Regions from separate parts of the Streptomyces sp. NPDC006552 genome, predicted to be linked through region 2. Evidence: riboswitches for the same ligand, from Rfam matches in the RefSeq annotation. Region 2 holds a riboswitch; the other holds the start of a gene.
What was found. A riboswitch is a leader RNA that binds a small molecule or an ion and turns the genes downstream of it on or off. The one in region 2 is predicted to bind S-adenosylmethionine.
Positions count from the first base shown of each region.

Region 1: linked by a shared signal. The riboswitch ahead of thrC (threonine synthase) and the one ahead of ABZY33_RS34105 (aminotransferase class V-fold PLP-dependent enzyme) in region 2 are both predicted to bind S-adenosylmethionine.

Region 1 covers NZ_JBEXOS010000015.1:124,616-133,801, forward strand. Annotated here, with positions in the region: gene ABZY33_RS12430 (MFS transporter) at 1-1,398, shown strand, start outside; gene ABZY33_RS12435 (DUF6215 domain-containing protein) at 1,377-2,138, opposite strand; gene groL (chaperonin GroEL) at 2,333-3,961, opposite strand; gene ABZY33_RS12445 (cold-shock protein) at 4,310-4,516, opposite strand; gene ABZY33_RS12450 (MoaD/ThiS family protein) at 4,949-5,224, opposite strand; gene thrC (threonine synthase) at 5,308-6,615, opposite strand; SAM riboswitch class I at 6,634-6,788, opposite strand; gene ABZY33_RS12460 (glucosyl-3-phosphoglycerate synthase) at 6,954-7,901, shown strand; gene ABZY33_RS12465 (trehalose-6-phosphate synthase) at 7,963-9,186, shown strand, end outside.
Region 2 covers NZ_JBEXOS010000102.1:8,055-17,240, forward strand. Annotated here, with positions in the region: gene ABZY33_RS34070 (Ig-like domain-containing protein) at 50-1,309, shown strand; gene ABZY33_RS34075 (hypothetical protein) at 1,381-1,782, opposite strand; gene ABZY33_RS34080 (heme-copper oxidase subunit III) at 1,967-2,587, shown strand; gene ABZY33_RS34085 (c-type cytochrome) at 2,669-3,478, shown strand; gene ABZY33_RS34090 (Rieske 2Fe-2S domain-containing protein) at 3,475-4,527, shown strand; gene ABZY33_RS34095 (cytochrome bc complex cytochrome b subunit) at 4,524-6,161, shown strand; gene trpD (anthranilate phosphoribosyltransferase) at 6,285-7,349, shown strand; SAM riboswitch class IV at 7,446-7,563, shown strand; gene ABZY33_RS34105 (aminotransferase class V-fold PLP-dependent enzyme) at 7,752-9,155, shown strand.

The sequences.
Region 1 (9,186 bases), on a different contig from region 2:
CTCTGCCTGGCCTTCTTCGTCGAGATGGTCGACAACACCCTGCTGTCCATCGCGCTGCCCACCATCGGCCGCGACCTGGGCAGCGGCACCACCGCGCTCCAGTGGGTCACCGGCGCCTACTCGCTCACCTTCGGCGGCCTGCTGCTCACCGCGGGATCGATGGCCGACCGGCTCGGGCGGCGCCGGGTGCTGCTGACCGGGCTCGCCGTGTTCGGCGCGCTGAGCCTGTGCGTCGTCTGGGTCACCACCGCGGGCCAGCTCATCGCCCTGCGCGCCGCGCTCGGCATAGCCGCCGCGGCGATGGCGCCGATCACCAACTCCCTGGTCTTCCGCCTCTTCGACGACAAGGCGCTGCGGATGCGCGCGATGACGGTGATGATCGTCGTCGGCATGTCCGGCTTCGTCCTCGGCCCGCTGCTCGGCGGCACCGCCCTGGCCCATGTGCGCTGGGAGTGGCTGCTGGTCGTCAACGCGCCGATCGCGGTGATCGCCTGCCTCGGGGTGCGGCTCGGCGTCCCCGCCGACCGGCCCGAGGACCTGACCCGCGACCGGCTCGACGTGCCCGGCGCCGTCCTGAGCGTCGCCACCATCGGCCTCGCCTGCTACGCGCTGACCAGTGGCGTCGAGCACGGCTGGGGCTCGGCCGCCACCCTCGCCTCGATCGCCGGGGCCGTCCTCGCCGGGTGCGCCTTCGTCCGGCACGAGCGCCGCAGCAAGGCCCCCATGCTGGACCTGCGCCTCTTCCGGAACGGCACCGTCCGCGGCGCCGCCGTCGCCCAGATCGGCACGTCCATCGCCATGGCAGGCGTGATGTTCGGCCTGATCCTGCACTTCCAGTACGCCTACGGGTGGAGCCCCGTGCGGGCCGGGCTCGCCAATCTGCCGATCATCGTGACCATGCTCCTCGCGACCCCGCTCTCCGAGGGCCTCGCGCGCCGCTTCGGACACCGGGTCGCCTGCCTGGTCGGAGCGGCCTGCCTGGCGCTCTCCCTGGCGGGATTGTCCTGGGGCGTCGCGCACGGGTACGCCGTCATCGCGGCCTGCATGGTGCTCATGACCATCGGGCTGCGCACCGTGATGACGATCTGCGCGGTCGCCCTCGTCGACGCCATGCCGGACAACCGCACCTCGATCGCCGCCGCCCTGAACGACACCGCGCAGGAGGTCGGCACCAGCGTCGGCACCGCCGTGGTCGGCACCCTGATCGCCGCCCTGGTCACCACCCAGCTGCCCGCGGGCGCCTGGAGCGACGGGCTCGTCTCGTCCTTCTTCCACGGCGAACGGATCGCCTACGGCCTGCTCGCCGTCGTCGTCGGACTGATCGCGGCCGCCGGCGCACTGAGCCTCACCGACTCCCACAGCATCGAGGAGGCCGCTCACGAAGAGGCCGTGGCCTGAGCCCCGCCCCCGCCCGTCTCCGTGCCCGGCGTCGCCGGTGCGTCGAAGCCCGGAACCACCGGGAGCACGTGCTCGGCGACGTCCAGGAGCACGGTCCGGTCCGGGAAGCCGCCGTGGTTGCGCCAGACCACCAACTCGTAGGAACCGCCGCGGTTCTTCGCGTCGAACGCCACACTGAGCGCCTCCGCCGGCGTGCCCGGCGCGCTCTCGGCGTCCGACCCGTCGAGCCGGAAGCGGATCCCCATCGTCTGCGTCGAGTAGAAGACCGCGGGACGGCGCAGCACCTGCTGCGCGTGGACGTCGCGGCCGATGTACGCGGTGGTCCGCGCGTCGACCGGGTACCGGTCGTAGGACGCGTGCAGCTCCACGGTGTAGGTGTCGAACTCGACCCGGGCGGACGGCGAGTGGACCTCGTTCTTCCCGGTCCCCATGGACTCGCTGCCCCCGGACGCGCTCTTCGCCCGCTCGCCCGGCGTCCCCAGCCAGGACGCCAGCTCCCGCTGGTTGAGCGCCGAGCACAGCTGGGCCCCGGAGACCCGCCCGGCCGCCTCGTCGCCCTTCTCCGCCACGCCCCCGGAACACGCGGCGGCCTCGGGCGCGCCGCCCTGGTCGGAGGCCGACTCCTTCGAGATCGCCCAGAAGCCCACGGCGAGCGCCCCCACGAGGGCCACGGCCGAGATGGCCTGCCCCACCGCGTTCGTGCCCCGCTCCGGTCCACCATTGCTGTCGCTGTCGCTCATGTCCCCCACCCGCCCCGCGAACCGCGCTCTACTCCCCAGTACGCGCCCGGGGACAGTAACCCGTGGCGATCAAGGGGACAAGGGACGTGCGAAGACGGCCGGGGACGCGCAAACGCCCGAGGGCGGCACCCCCTCGCGAAGAGGAGGTGCCGCCCTCGGGACGTACAGACAAGCTGATCAGGTCGGGGACCGGATCAGAAGTCCATGTCACCGCCCGGCATGCCGCCCGGAGCACCGCCGCCGGCAGCGGCCTTCTCCGGCTTGTCAGCGATGACGGCCTCGGTGGTGAGGAACAGCGCGGCGATGGAGGCGGCGTTCTGCAGGGCAGAGCGCGTCACCTTCGCCGGGTCGATGATGCCCTCGGCGATCATGTCGACGTACTCACCGGTCGCGGCGTTCAGACCGTGGCCGACGGGAAGGTTGCGCACCTTCTCCACGACGACGCCACCCTCGAGACCACCGTTGACGGAGATCTGCTTGAGCGGGGCCTCCAGGGCGAGCTTCACGGCGTTGGCGCCGGTCGCCTCGTCACCTTCGAGCTCCAGCTTCTCGAAGACCGCGGAGGCCTGGAGGAGAGCCACGCCGCCACCGGCGACGATGCCCTCTTCGACGGCCGCCTTCGCGTTGCGCACGGCGTCCTCGATGCGGTGCTTGCGCTCCTTGAGCTCGACCTCGGTGGCCGCGCCCGCCTTGATGACGGCCACGCCGCCGGCGAGCTTGGCGAGGCGCTCCTGGAGCTTCTCGCGGTCGTAGTCCGAGTCGCTGTTCTCGATCTCGGCACGGATCTGGTTGACGCGGCCCTGGACCTGGTCGCTCTCACCGGAGCCGTCGACGATCGTCGTCTCGTCCTTGGTGATGACGACCTTGCGGGCGCGGCCGAGCAGGTCGAGACCGGCGTTCTCCAGCTTGAGGCCGACCTCCTCGGAGATGACGGTGCCACCGGTGAGGATGGCGATGTCGCCGAGCATGGCCTTGCGGCGGTCACCGAAGCCCGGGGCCTTGACGGCGACGGACTTGAAGGTGCCACGGATCTTGTTGACGACCAGGGTCGACAGGGCCTCGCCCTCGACGTCCTCGGCGATGATCAGCAGCGGCTTGCCGGACTGCATGACCTTCTCGAGCAGCGGAAGGAGGTCCTTCACGTTGCCGATCTTCGAGTTGACGATCAGGATGTACGGGTCGTCGAGCGACGCCTCCATACGCTCCATGTCGGTGGCGAAGTACGCCGAGATGTAGCCCTTGTCGAAGCGCATACCCTCGGTGAGCTCCAGCTCCAGACCGAAGGTCTGGGACTCCTCGACGGTGATGACGCCTTCCTTGCCGACCTTGTCCATGGCCTCGGCGATGAGCTCGCCGATCTGGGTGTCGGCGGCGGAGATGGAGGCGGTCGAAGCGATCTGCTCCTTGGTCTCCACGTCCTTGGCCTGCTCGAGCAGGGCGGCGGAGACGGCCTCGACGGCCTTCTCGATGCCACGCTTGAGGGCCATCGGGTTGGCACCGGCGGCCACGTTGCGCAGACCCTCGCGCACCAGGGCCTGGGCCAGGACGGTCGCGGTCGTCGTGCCGTCACCGGCGACGTCGTCCGTCTTCTTCGCGACCTCCTTGACCAGCTCGGCGCCGATCTTCTCGTACGGGTCCTCGAGCTCGATCTCCTTGGCGATGGAGACACCATCGTTGGTGATCGTGGGGGCGCCCCACTTCTTCTCGAGGACGACGTTGCGACCCTTGGGGCCCAGGGTCACCTTGACGGCGTCGGCGAGCTGGTTCATGCCGCGCTCGAGGCCGCGCCGTGCCTCCTCGTCGAACGCGATGATCTTGGCCATGTGAAGTGGTCCTCCCGGACGGGGTGGAAAAGCAAGCAAACGGACCGTGCTGGTGCCCGCGACGGACGGCCCCTGAGCCTTGTGGTTCCTTGCCCCACCCGGCCCCTGGACCTCACCGACCCGATCCAAGTTCTGTCACTCTCACGCGGAGAGTGCTAAGCCCAATGATTAGCACTCGACCCATGCGAGTGCAAGCGGCTACCACAGAATCGGCGGGGGCGCGTGCCGCGTACGAGGGGGCGCACGCCTGGTGGGGCGCGGGGTCGCGCAGCGCGAAGGGTCCGCGCCCCCTGACGGGGACACGGACCCTTCGTGTCGTGCCAAGCCTGCTGTCAGTCGCGACGCGCGTCAGCCGGCGGCCAGGCGGACCATGTCAGCCTGCGGCCCCTTCTGGCCCTGCGAGATCTCGAATTCCACTCGCTGACCCTCTTCGAGGGTGCGGTAACCGTCCATCTGAATCGCGCTGTAGTGGACGAATACATCCGCACCACCGTCGACCGCGATGAAGCCGTACCCCTTCTCCGCGTTGAACCACTTGACGGTGCCCTGAGCCATGCCTAACTCCCCTATTACTGGCCCTTGCACAGACCCGCACTTCGCGGATCCGGGTCAGACCTCACCCTCCCCAATGGGTGGGGGTGTGCGCCGGAACGCGTCGACCGCGGCTGAATGTATCTGCCCAACTGCCGTCTGCAACAGGTCAATCGGACGAGAATTCTGGGCGCGCGCGAGCGGTGGAACCAGGGCGACTCGCCGGAACCCGGGGCAAGTCGGGCCGCGTAAATGCCGTAAAGGGGCCGAATGGGCCGGGCAGTTTGGCTGCTTCTTGTCGCGGCTCGCGCGGAAACTCATATGCGCCCGTCATGCGCCACATACGGAAAGGGAGCAGCTTCCCCAACTGTACCGTGCTCAACCATGCAGAATTGCCCCCTCCGCTTCTCTCGCGGAGGGGGCAATGTCAGTGACGCCGGGTAAAGCGGAATGCGATCATCCGCCGGCGACGGCCGGAATGATCGAGACGCCGGCGCCGTCGGGCGTGGCGGTCTGCAGGCCCTGCTCGAAGCGGACGTCGTCGTCGTTGACGTAGACGTTCACGAAGCGGCGCAGCTTGCCCTGGTCGTCCAGGACGCGCGCGGCGATCCCGGTGTGGTTCCGCTCCAGGTCCGCGAGGACCTCGGAGAGCGTGGCACCCTCGGCGCTCACCTCGGCCTGGCCGCCGGTGTAGGTACGCAGGATGGTGGGGATGCGGACGTTGACGCTCATGGATTCACTCACCTCGGGGTACGTAGCGCCCCGTCAGGGCGCGGGGAACTGCGCGACCGGCCACGGACGGCCGCCGGCGGGCACTACTCGGCGGCGAGCCCCGCGGCGCGGAACGCCTCCAGGCTGGGCCGGATCGTGGCCGTGGCCTGCGAGGACTCCGCGACGGCGTCCAGCGTCTTCAGGCCGTCACCCGTGTTCAGGACCACCGTGGTCAGCGACGGGTCGATCAGCCCGGCCTCGATGAGCTTCTTGGTGACCCCCACCGTCACCCCGCCCGCCGTCTCCGCGAAGATGCCCTCCGTCTGCGCGAGCAGCTTGATCGCGTCGACGACCTGCTCGTCGTTCACGTCCTCCACGGCGCCGCCCGTGCGGCGCGCGATGTCGAGCACGTAGGGACCGTCGGCCGGGTTGCCGATGGCGAGCGACTTGGCGATGGTGTCGGGCTTCTGCGGGCGGACCACGTCCGTACCGGCCTTGTACGCCACCGAGACCGGCGAGCAGCCCTCGGCCTGGGCGCCGAACAGCTTGTACGGCTTGTCCTCGACGAGGCCGAGCTTGATCAGCTCCTGGAGCCCCTTGTCGATCTTCGTGAACTGCGAGCCGGACGCGATCGGGATGACCAGCTGGTCCGGGAGCCGCCAGCCGAGCTGCTCGCAGATCTCGTAGGCCAGCGTCTTGGAGCCCTCGCCGTAGTACGGGCGCAGGTTCACGTTGACGAAGCCCCAGCCCTCGCCCAGCGGGTCACCGATCAGCTCGGAGCAGAAGCGGTTCACGTCGTCGTAGTTGCCCTCGATGGCGACGAGGTCACCGCCGTAGACACCGGCCATGACGACCTTGCCCTGCTCCAGGTCGTGCGGGATGAACACGCACGAGCGGAAGCCGGCCCGCGCGGCGGCGGCGCCGACGGCACCCGCCAGGTTGCCCGTGGAGGAGCAGGACAGGGTGGTGAAGCCGAAGGCGCGCGCGGCCTCGATGGCCTGCGCGACGACGCGGTCCTTGAAGGAGTGCGTGGGGTTGCCGGAGTCGTCCTTGACGAACAACTTGCCCTGCTCGACGCCGAGTTCACGGGCGAGGTTGTCGGCCTTGACCAGCTTGGTCCAGCCCGGGTTCAGGTTCGGCTTCTCGGCGACGTCGGCCGGGACGGGCAGCAGGGGGGCGTAGCGCCAGACATTGGCCGGGCCCGCCTCGATCTGCTTGCGCAGCGCCTCGGGGTCACCGGTGGGCAGGTCGTAGGCGACTTCCAGGGGGCCGAAACACTCGGCGCAGGCGAAGATCGGCCCGAGTTCGAAGGTGGTGCCGCACTCCCGGCAGGAGAGGCCGGAGGCGGGCCCGAGGTCGACGGTGCCCGCGGCAGAAGCGGCGGTTTCGGTGGCGACGGTCTGTACAGCCATGAGAGGCGAGGCCCTTTCTCCTCATCTTCCTCGCGGCGCATCTCGCCACGAGACGGATTTGGCACCTTCCCTAGCCGGGAGCCTCGCGGGCGCACTGGCGTGTGCGGACGAGACCGGCTGGAGGGTTGCCGGGGCTTCAACGGGCCGTATCCCTCTGCCCCTCTGGATGAGCGGTATTCGATTATGTGAAGCGGTTGGGTGGCGGCGACCCCGGCATGCGATGGTCACCGGCCTTGTTCAAGACTGTAACCGAAGGCCCGCACCCTTGAGATAGTCGTCCGAACCGCGAGATGGATCACATCCGCGGCCACGCCCCCGCCGCTGAGGAGCCGCAGACCGTGCTGGAAGAAGTCGAGCGCTGGCTGGACCGGCGCTCCTGGTCCGTGGCCGACCGGCCGCTGCCCCGGCTGCTCGCCGCCAAGCGCGCCACCGGCCAGACGGTGAGCGTGGTGCTGCCCGCGCTCGACGAGCAGGAGACGGTCGGCGAGATCGTCGCCGTGATCCGGCGCGAGCTGATGACGGCGGCGGTGCCGCTCGTCGACGAGCTGGTGGTCGTCGACTCCGGCTCCACCGACCGCACCGCCGAGGTCGCCGCGGCGGCCGGGGCGCGCGTCGTGCACCGGGACGCGGTCCTGCCGCGCCTGCCCGCGCGGCCCGGCAAGGGCGAGGTGCTGTGGCGGTCGCTGTACGCCACGAGCGGCGACATCGTCTGCTTCGTCGACGCGGACCTGAAGGAGTTCTCGGCGGACTTCGTCTCCGGGATCGCCGGACCGCTCCTCACCGACCCGGGCGTCAGCTTCGTGAAGGCCATGTACGACCGGCCGCTCGGCGAGACGGGCGGCCAGGGCGGCCGGGTCACCGAGCTGATGGCCCGCCCGGTCCTCAACCTGCACTGGCCCCGCCTCGCCGGGTTCGTCCAGCCGCTGGGCGGCGAGTACGCGGCGCGCCGCTCGCTCCTGGAGCGGCTGCCGTTCCCCGTCGGCTACGGCGTGGAGCTGGGGCTGCTCGTGGACGCGCTGCACACCGTGGGCCTGGAGGCGCTGGCCCAGGTCGACGTGGGGGTGCGCCGCCACCGCCACCAGGACGGGCAGGCGCTGGGCCGGATGGCCGCGGCGATCTACCGCACGGCGCAGCTGCGGCTGGCCCGCGGGCACCTGGTGCGCCCGGAGCTGACCCAGTTCGAGCGGGGCGCCGACGGCTTCGTGCCGCGCACGTACCCGGTCGACACCGAGGAGCGGCCACCGATGGCCGAGATCGCCGAGTACGCGTGGCGCCGGGTGGCGTAGCGGTCCGGCGCCGCTTCCGCTCATACGTTTGAACTGGGGCGAGCCGGGCTAGCGTGCCCGTATGGCTTCCACGCAAGGTGCTGCTGAGGTTCTCGTCGCGTCCAACCGCGGCCCCGTCTCCTACGTCCTGAAGGACGGTGACGAGGGCGGCCCGATCGAGGCGAGGCGCGGCGGCGGCGGCCTGGTCTCCGCGCTCAGCGTCGTCGAGGACAAGCTCTGGGTCTGCTCGGCGCTCACCGAAGGTGACCGCGAGGCCGTCCGGCGCGGCGTCAGCGAGCCGGGCGTGCGGATGCTGGACATCGACGCGGACGTACACGCGGACGCGTACAACGGCGTCGCGAACTCGGTGCTGTGGTTCGTGCACCACATGCTCTACCAGACGCCGCTGGAGCCCTCCTTCGGGCCGGAGTTCCGCCGCCAGTGGGCGTCGTACGAGGCGTACAACCGGGCCTTCGCCGAGGCGCTGGCCGAGGAGGCCGCGCCCGGCGCGACGGTCGTCGTGCAGGACTACCACCTGACGCTGGTCCCCGGCATGCTCCGCGAACTCCGCGGCGACCTGCGCATCGGGCACTTCTCGCACACGCCGTGGGCGCCCGTCGACTACTTCCGGATGCTGCCCGACGACATCGCCGAGCAGATCCTGAAGGGGATGCTCGGCGCGGACCGGCTCGGCTTCCTGACCCGCCGCTGGGCGGACGCGTTCACCGACTGCTGTACGCGCATCCTCGGCGGTACGTCGGGGACGCGGATCGGGGTGCACGGGCTCGGCGCCGACGCGGACTTCCTGCGCGAGCGCGCGGGCCGCCCGGACGTCGAGGAGCGGCTCGCGGCGCTGCGCGAGCAGGTGGGCGAGGGCCGGCAGGTGATCGTGCGGGTGGACCGGACCGAGCTGTCGAAGAACATCGTGCGCGGGCTGCACGCCTACGAACTGCTTCTGGAGACCCGGCCCGACCTGCGCGAGAAGGTCGTCCACGTCGCGTTCGCCTACCCCTCGCGGCAGGATCTCGCCGTCTACCGCGACTACACGGACGAGGTGTCGCGGGTCGCGGAGGCGATCAACTCCCGCTTCGGTACGCAGGGCTGGACGCCGGTCGTGCTCCACGTCAAGGACGACTTCGCGCGCTCGCTCGCGGCGTACCGGCTCGCCGACGTCGCCCTCGTCAACCCGATCCGCGACGGCATGAACCTCGTCGCCAAGGAGGTGCCGGTCGTCTCCGACGCGGGGTGTGTGCTCGTGCTGTCGCGGGAGGCGGGGGCGTATGAGGAGCTGGGGGAGGACGCGCTG
Region 2 (9,186 bases):
CGGCTCATTTCACCGCGCTGGACGCGGCGAACCTTCTTACGGTGTGGTCATGGACCACTCTCCGCGCATCCGTACGGTTCTTGGCTGCAGCCTGCTGGTGGCCGCACTCGGTGCGGGCCTCACGGCCTGCGGCAGCTCCGGCCACCCGCTCTCCGCCAAGCCCTACGACGCGGCGAGCCAGATCTCCTTCAGCGGGCCCGTGGGGGGTCGGAAGGCGGACCCCGACAAGCCCCTGGAAGTCAGCGCCCAGGGCGACGAGGGACGCATCACCGACGTCACCGCCACGGACGCCCAGGGGCGCTACGTGGCGGGCGAACTCTCCGCCGACGGCCGCAGGTGGCACACCACCTCCCCACTGGCCGCGGACGCCCGGTACACCGTCCGGGTCAGCACCATGGACGAGGACGGCGCGCCCGGCCGCAAGGTCCTCTCCCTCGAGACGGGCAGCCCGGGCAAGGAGCGGGCCCTGAAGGCCACGTTCGGCCCCGAGCACGGCACGTACGGCGTCGGCCAGCCCATCACGGCCGAGCTGAACAAGCCGGTCAAGGACGAGAAGGCCCGCGCCGTCGTGGAGCGGGCCCTGAAGGTCAGCTCCGAACCGGCCGCGGACGGCGGCTCCTGGTACTGGGTGGACAGCAAGACGCTGCACTACCGCCCCAAGGAGTACTGGCCCGCCCACGCCACCATCACGGTCCGCAGCAACCTCCAGGGCCTCAAGGTCGGCGAAGGGCTCTGGGGCGGCGAGAGCAAGCCGCTGACGCTCACCACGGGCGACCGCATCGAGGCGGTCACCGACGCGGGCTCGCACTCCATGACGGTCTACCGCAACGGCAAGGCCATCAACGAGATCCCGGTCACCACGGGCAAGCCCGGCTTCGACACCCGCAACGGCGTCAAGGTCGTGCTGGGCAAGGAGTACTACGTACGTATGCGCGGTGAGAGCATCGGCATCGCCGCCGGCTCCTCGGACTCCTACGACCTGCCCGTGTACTACGCGACCCGCGTCACCTGGAGCGGCGAGTACGTGCACGCCGCGCCCTGGTCCACCGGCTCCCAGGGGTACGCCAACGTCAGCCACGGCTGCACCGGCATGAGCACCGGCAACGCCGCCTGGTTCTTCAACACCGTGCGCGAGGGCGACATCGTGAAGGTCGTCAACAGCTCCGGCGCCGAGATGGACCCGTTCGGGAACGGATTCGGCGACTGGAACCTCAGCTGGAAGAAGTGGGGCGAGGGCAGCGCCCTGTCCGCCACCGCCACCGGCAAGGCCGACCCGGTCAGCCAGGCGCGGCTGAGCCCGGAGGTCTGAGCCCGCCGGTGTGAGACTTCCGGCTCCGGTACGCCGAGGGCGTACCGGAGCCGTCGGCGGAGCCGGGGGCGTCAGGCGCTGACGGCCTGGCGGGAGCGGAGCAGGGAGGCCAGCGCGGCCGGGAAGTCGACCGGGTCGACCGGCAGCGTCACCGCCGCCTCAGCGCGGCTCCACGTGGCCAGCCAGGCGTCCTGCGGGCGGCCGATCAGCAGCAGCACCGGCGGGCAGCGGAAGACCTCGTCCTTGATCTGCCGGCACACGCCCATCCCGCCCGCGGGGGCCGCCTCGCCGTCCAGGACGACGACGTCGATGCCGCCCCGGTCCAGCTCCTTGAGGACGGCGGGCAGGGTCGCGCACTCGATGAACTGGACCTCGGGGACGTCCGACGCGGGCCGGCGACCGGTCGCGAGCCGGACCTGCTCCCGCGTGTGGGCGTCGTCGCTGTAGACCAGAACCGTCGCGGTCGACTGCATCGTTCCTCCGAGGCGTTGTCAGTCTGGGGCGTCTTGCGGTGTCCTCGGCGCGGAGCCTACTCCTCCCGACACCCCGTCAACACCGGTTCGCACAGCCCTCCGCTGGGCCATATGGGCTGGACACACCCCCCAGACACTCCGAACGGCACCCCCCGGAGTGAGGGCGAGATAAGCGACCGACATAATGTCGGTCGTGGCGACAGCAACGACAGTAGAAACCGGGCACGCGCACCCGTCGGTCAATCGACCGAACCTCACCAGCGTCGGAACCATCATCTGGCTGAGTTCCGAGCTGATGTTCTTCGCGGCCCTCTTCGCGATGTACTTCACCCTGCGATCGGTGACGGGACCGGATCACTGGAAGGAAATGGCGTCCAGCCTGAACCTTCCGTTCTCGGCGACGAACACCACGATCCTGGTGCTCTCCTCACTCACCTGCCAGCTCGGCGTCTTCGCCGCCGAGCGCGGTGACGTGAAGAAGCTCAGAATGTGGTTCATCGTCACCTTCATCATGGGTGCGATCTTCATCGGCGGTCAGGTCTTCGAGTACACCGAACTGGTCAAGAAGGACGGGCTCTCGCTCTCCTCCGACCCGTACGGCTCGGTGTTCTACCTGACCACCGGCTTCCACGGCATGCACGTGACAGGCGGGCTCATCGCCTTCCTGTTCGTCCTCGGCAGGACGTACGCGGCCCGGAGGTTCACCCACGAGCAGGCGACCGCCGCCATCGTCGTGTCCTACTACTGGCACTTCGTCGACGTCGTCTGGATCGGCCTCTTCGCCACGATCTACCTGATCAAGTAGTCCGAAGATCACAGCATCGGGCGCAGAACCCGACACATTCCCGCAGCACCGACGCAGAAGATCCTGACACCGGGGTAATCCGTGAAAAAGCTCTCCGCACGACGACGCCATCCGCTGGCGGCGGTCGTCGTCCTACTCCTCGCGCTGGCGGCCACCGGGGGGCTGTACGCCGCGTTCGCGCCCGCGAGCAAGGCGCAGGCCGATGAAACCGCCCAGTCCCTCGCCATCGACGAGGGCAAGAAGCTCTACTCCGTCGGCTGCGCCAGCTGCCACGGAACCGGCGGTCAGGGCAGCACCGACGGCCCGAGCCTGGTGGGCGTCGGCTCTGCCGCCGTCGACTTCCAGGTCGGTACGGGCCGCATGCCGGCCCAGCAGCCGGGCGCTCAGGTCCCGAAGAAGAAGGTCATCTACTCGCAGGCCGAGATCGACCAGCTCGCGGCGTACATCGCCTCGCTGGGCGCCGGTCCTGTCGCGCCGACCTCGAAGGACTACAACCCGGACGGCGCGGACATCGCCAAGGGTGGCGAACTGTTCCGCACCAACTGCGCGCAGTGCCACAACTTCACCGGTGAAGGCGGCGCGCTGACGCACGGCAAGTTCGCGCCGAACCTCGGGGATGTCGCTCCCAAGCACATCTACGAGGCCATGCAGACCGGCCCGCAGAACATGCCGTCCTTCCCGGACACGACGATGACCAAGCAGAACAAGAAGGACATCATCGCGTACCTCGACGCGGTCAACGGCGACAAGTCGGAGAGCCCCGGCGGCCTCAAGCTGGGCGGGCTCGGCCCGGTCAGCGAGGGTCTGTTCGCCTGGATCTTCGGTCTCGGCGCCCTGGTCGCCGTCGCCATCTGGGTCGCCGCTCGGACCGCAAAGGCCAAGAAGTCATGAGTAGCCAAGACATTCCAGAAGAGAACCTGCCCACCGAGCAGGAGACCGGGCACGGCTCGGTCCAGGTGAAGGACAACCCCTTCGCCGACCCGGGGCTGCCCGAGCACGAGCACCGGATCCAGGACATCGAGGAGCGGGCCGCCCGGCGGTCCGAGCGCGTCGTGGCGATGCTGTTCACGATCTCGATGCTGGCCACCGTCGCGTTCATCGCCTCGTACGTCGCCATCGACGTCGACCAGAGCATCTACGTCTTCCCGATCGGGCACATCAGCGCGCTCAACTTCGCGCTCGGCCTGACCCTGGGCGTGGCCCTGTTCTGCATCGGCGCGGGCGCGGTCCACTGGGCCCGCACCCTGATGTCCGACGTCGAGGTCGCCGCCGAGCGTCACCCGATCGAGGCCGAGCCCGAGGTCCGGGCCAAGGTCCTGTCGGACTTCGCCGACGGCGCGCGCGAGTCGCAGTTCGGCCGGCGCAAGCTGATCCGCAACACGCTCTTCGGCGCGCTGGCCCTGGTGCCGCTCTCCGGCGTCGTGCTCCTGCGCGACCTCGGGCCGCTGCCCGAGAAGAAGCTGCGCACCACGGCCTGGAAGAAGGGCCTCAAGCTCGTCAACATGAACACGAACGAGCCGCTGCGTGCCTCGGACATCGCGGTCGGTTCGCTCACCTTCGCCAAGCCCGAGGGCGTGGAGGAGCACGACGAGGACTTCCAGCAGGTCATGGGCAAGGCCGCGCTGATGCTGGTCCGCATCCAGCCGGAGAACATCAAGGACAAGCGCGAGCTGGCCTGGTCCCACGAGGGCGTCGTTGCGTACTCGAAGATCTGCACCCACGTCGGTTGCCCGATCTCCCTGTACGAGCAGCAGACGCACCACGTGCTGTGCCCGTGCCACCAGTCCACCTTCGACCTCTCCGACGGTGCGCGGGTGATCTTCGGACCCGCCGGTCACGCGCTGCCGCAGTTGCACATCGACGTCGATGACGAGGGTTACCTCGTGGCGCAGGGCGACTTCGCCGAGCCCGTCGGCCCTGCCTTCTGGGAGCGCGGATGAGTACTACGACCACCAATGACGCGCCTTCTCGCGAGAAGGCACCGGCCGGCGAGCGCGTCGCCGACTGGGCGGACGGCCGCCTGGGGATCTACTCCCTGGCCAAGTCCAACATGCGCAAGATCTTCCCGGACCACTGGTCCTTCATGCTCGGTGAGATCTGCCTCTACAGCTTCATCATCATCATCCTCACGGGTGTGTACCTGACGCTGTTCTTCCACCCGTCGATGAACGAGGTGACGTACAACGGCAGCTATGTCCCGCTCAAGGGACAGCTGATGTCGGAGGCGTTCAACTCGACCATGCACATCTCCTTCGATGTGCGCGGTGGTCTGCTGATCCGGCAGATCCACCACTGGGCGGCGCTGATCTTCCTCGCCGGCATGTTCGTGCACATGATGCGCGTCTTCTTCACGGGTGCGTTCCGCAAGCCGCGTGAGGTCAACTGGCTGTTCGGCTTCCTGCTGTTCGTCCTCGGCATGTTCACCGGCTTCACCGGTTACTCGCTCCCCGACGACCTGCTCTCCGGCACCGGTGTCCGCTTCATGGAGGGCGCGGTCCTGTCCGTGCCGATCGTCGGCACGTACCTGTCGTTCTTCCTCTTCGGCGGCGAGTTCCCGGGCGGCGACTTCGTCGCGCGGTTCTACTCGGTCCACATCCTGCTGCTGCCGGGCATCATGCTCGGCCTGCTGGTGGCCCACCTGATCCTGGTCTTCTACCACAAGCACACGCAGTTCGCGGGTGCCGGAAAGACCGAGAAGAACGTCGTCGGCATGCCGCTGCTGCCGGTCTACATGGCCAAGGCGGGTGGCTTCTTCTTCCTGGTCTTCGGTGTCATCGCGGTCGTCGCGGCCATCGCCTCGATCAACCCGATCTGGGCCATCGGCCCGTACCGCATCGACCAGGTCTCCACCGGCGCGCAGCCCGACTGGTACATGGGCTTCTCCGAGGGCCTGATCCGTACGATGCCGGGCTGGGAGATCAACCTCTGGGGCCACACGCTCGTCCTGGGCGTCTTCGTCCCGCTGGTCATCTTCCCGCTGGTCCTGGTCGCGATCGCGGTCTACCCGTTCATCGAGTCCTGGGTCACCGGCGACAAGCGCGAGCACCACATCCTGGACCGCCCGCGCAACGTCCCGACGCGCACCGCCTTCGGTGCCGCCTGGATCTCCTGGTACTTCGTCCTGCTCGTCGGTGGTGGCAACGACCTCTGGGCCACGCACTTCCACCTGTCGATCAACGCGATCACCTGGTTCGTCCGGGTCGGCTTCTTCGTCGTGCCGGTCCTCGTCTTCATCGCCACCAAGCGGATCTGCCTCGGCCTCCAGCGCCGGGACCGGGACAAGGTGCTGCACGGACGCGAGTCCGGCATCATCAAGCGCCTGCCGCACGGTGAGTTCGTCGAGGTCCACGAGCCGCTCGGTGCCGAGGCGCTGCACACGCTCACCGCGCACGAGCAGTACAAGCCGGTCGAGATCGGCCCCTCGGTCGACGAGAACGGTGTCGAGCGCAAGACGTCGCGCCTGCAGAAGACGCGCGCCAAGCTCTCGAAGGGCTTCTACGGGGAGAACAACCAGATCCCCAAGCCCACCGCCGAGGAGTACAAGGAGATCACCAGCGGCCACGGCCACCACTGATCTCCGCGCTGTCCGCCACGGCAGGAGCCCTCGTCCAGGCACTGGACGGGGGCTCTTTGCCGTCCGCGGCGCTGGATAAGGTGGGTGGCGATCCGTCCCCCATGACACCGAGCAGGAGCGGCCATGAGCGCTTTGAACCCCGCTGGAGGCGACACCGCGGCGGCCCGTTCCTGGCCCACTGTGCTGAACGGCCTGCTGGAGGGCCGCGACCAGAGCGCCGACGACACCGCGTGGGCGATGGACCGCATCATGAGCGGTGAGGCGACCGACGCGCAGATCGCCGCGTTCGTGGTCGCCCTGCGCGCCAAGGGCGAGACGGTCCAGGAGATCACCGGCCTGGTCCGCGGGATGTACGAGCACGCCAACACCATCGAGGTGCCCGGCGAGACCGTCGACATCGTGGGGACCGGCGGGGACGGCGCCAAGACCGTCAACATCTCCACCATGTCCGCCATCGTGATCGCGGGGGCGGGCGCCAAGGTCGTCAAGCACGGCAACCGCGCCGCCTCCTCGGCCTCGGGCTCCTCGGACGTCCTGGAGAAGCTGGGCGTCAACCTGGATCTGCCGCCCGCGCGCGTCCCGCGCGTCGCCGAGGAAGCGGGGATCACCTTCTGCTTCGCGATCAAGTTCCACCCGGCGCTGCGGCACGCGGGTGCGGCCCGCGGCCAGATCGGCATCCGTACGGTCTTCAACCTGCTCGGCCCGCTGACCAACCCGGCCCGGGTACGGGCGCAGGCGGTCGGGGTCGCCGACCCGCGGATGGCGCCCGTGGTGGCCGGGGTCTTCGCCGAGCGCGGGAACTCCTCGCTGGTCTTCCGCGGCGACGACGGGCTCGACGAGCTGACCATCACCGGCACCTCGCGGGTCTGGGTGGTGCGCGACGGCTCGGTGCGCGAGGAGGTCTTCGACCCGCGGGAGGTGGGCATCGCGACCGTGGGGATCGAGGCGCTGCGCGGCGGGGATCCGTCGTACAACGCCGAGGTCGCCCGGCGCCTCCTCGACGGGGAGCGCGGCCCGGTCCGCGACGCCGTCCTGCTGAACTCGGCCGCCGCGCTCGTCGCCGTCCGGCCGGGCCCGGGGACGCTCACCGAGCAGCTCCGGGCCGGCATGGACCGGGCCGCCGAGTCGATCGACTCCGGCGCCGCCAAGGCGGCCCTGGAGCGCTGGGTCGCCGCCAGCAACCGGTGACCACCCGCGTGGTGTGACGCGAGGCGCAGTCCACATGTCTCAGGAACTGGACTGCGCCCTTGCCGTATCCGGAAGGTATGGCAGGATTCTGTCCAAGGTCATGAGTGACAGCGATCGAGGCCCCAGCCCGCTGTCCGGCAACCCTCCGTCCGTGGCGGGGTGCCCTGGGTGAAGACCAGGCCGTACGCAGCAAGGCGTATGGCAAGCGCGGACCCCTCGCAACCCTGGGGTCCTGGTCCTCAAGGGAGCAGTCTCGTGAGCAAGCGAATGCGATAGGGCGTCTCGGCCCCGCCTCCGCGTACCCGGTTCCTCTTTTCTCCCCATGCCGTCGAGCCCTGTTCCGTAGCGCTCGGACGTAGCTCCGGCATGGTCGATTCGCTTACCTCGCCAGGGAGTTCAGCCATGTCCGTTTCCGTCGACGCCGCCGCCTGTACCCAGACCGCCGCCCCGCTGCCCGTGCTCGGCCGCGACGTGACCGTGCCGCTCGTCACCGGCGGCGAGGTGACCTACGCCGCCCTCGACTACGCCGCCAGCGCGCCGGCCCTGCAGCGGGTGTGGGACGACGTCGCCGCCTACGCGCCCTACTACGGCAGCGTGCACCGCGGTGCCGGGTACCTCTCCCAGCTGTCGACCGACCTGTTCGAGACCTCCCGGGCCACCGTCGCCGCGTTCCTCGGCTGCCGCGCGGACGACCAGCTCGTCTTCACCCGCTCCACCACCGACTCGCTCAACCTGCTCGCCGCCGCGCTCCCCGCCGGCTGCCAGGTCTTCGTCTTCGAGACCGAGCACCACGCCTCCCTGCTGCCCTGGCGCAACGCCGAGGTGACGTACCTGAACGCGCCGCGCACCCCAGGCGAGGCCGTCGCGACCCTGGAGCGGGCCCTCGCCGACCGCGACCCCTCCCCAAGCTCCCCACTTCGTTCGAGCGGGGGAGGCCCCAAGGGCCCGGCCCTGGTCTGCGTGACCGGCGCCTCGAACGTCACCGGTGAGCTGTGGCCGGTGCGCGAGCTGGCGGCGGTTGCGCACGCGCACGGCGCCCGCATCGTGCTCGACGCCGCGCAGCTCGCCCCGCACCACCCGGTCTCCGTCCAGGAGCTGGACGTCGACTGGATCGCCTTCTCCGGCCACAAGCTGTACGCGCCCTTCGGCTCCGGGGTGCTCGCCGGACGCGCCGACTGGCTGCGCGCCGCCGAGCCCTACCTCGCCGGCGGCGGCGCCTCCCGCACGGTCGCGCGCCGCGCCGACGGCGGGGTGGACGTGGAGTGGCACGACAGCGCCGCCCGGCACGAGGCCGGTTCGCCGAACGTCATCGGCGTCTACTCCATCGCCTCCGCCTGCAAGGCGCTCACCGAGGCGGGTTTCGAGGATCTGGTCGCCCGCGAGCAGCACCTGATCCGCACGGTGCGCGCGGGGCTCGCCGAGGTGCCCGAGGTGAAGGTGCTCTCCCTCTTCGGGGACGACGCCCCGCGCGTCGGGGTCCTCTCCTTCGTGGTCGAGGGCTGGAACTCCTCGCACTTCGCCGCCGCGCTCTCCGCCGAGTACGGCATCGGCGTGCGGGACGGCCTGTTCTGCGCCCACCCGCTCGTACGGACACTGCTCGGCTCCGACCCGGGCACCCAGGGCGAGTGCGGGGCGCCCGAGGCGGCGCCGGGGGAGACGTCGCTGAACGCGATCCGGGTCAGCTTCGGCGCGGGGACGCCGGACGAGCACGTCGAGCGGTTCGTCGGCGCCGTGAAGGAACTGGTCCGGGACGGCGCGAAGTGGGCCTACCGCACCGAAGAAGGCCGCTGCGTCCCGGCCCCGTAAGGGGCGCGGGGAACGGCGCGCTCAGCCACGA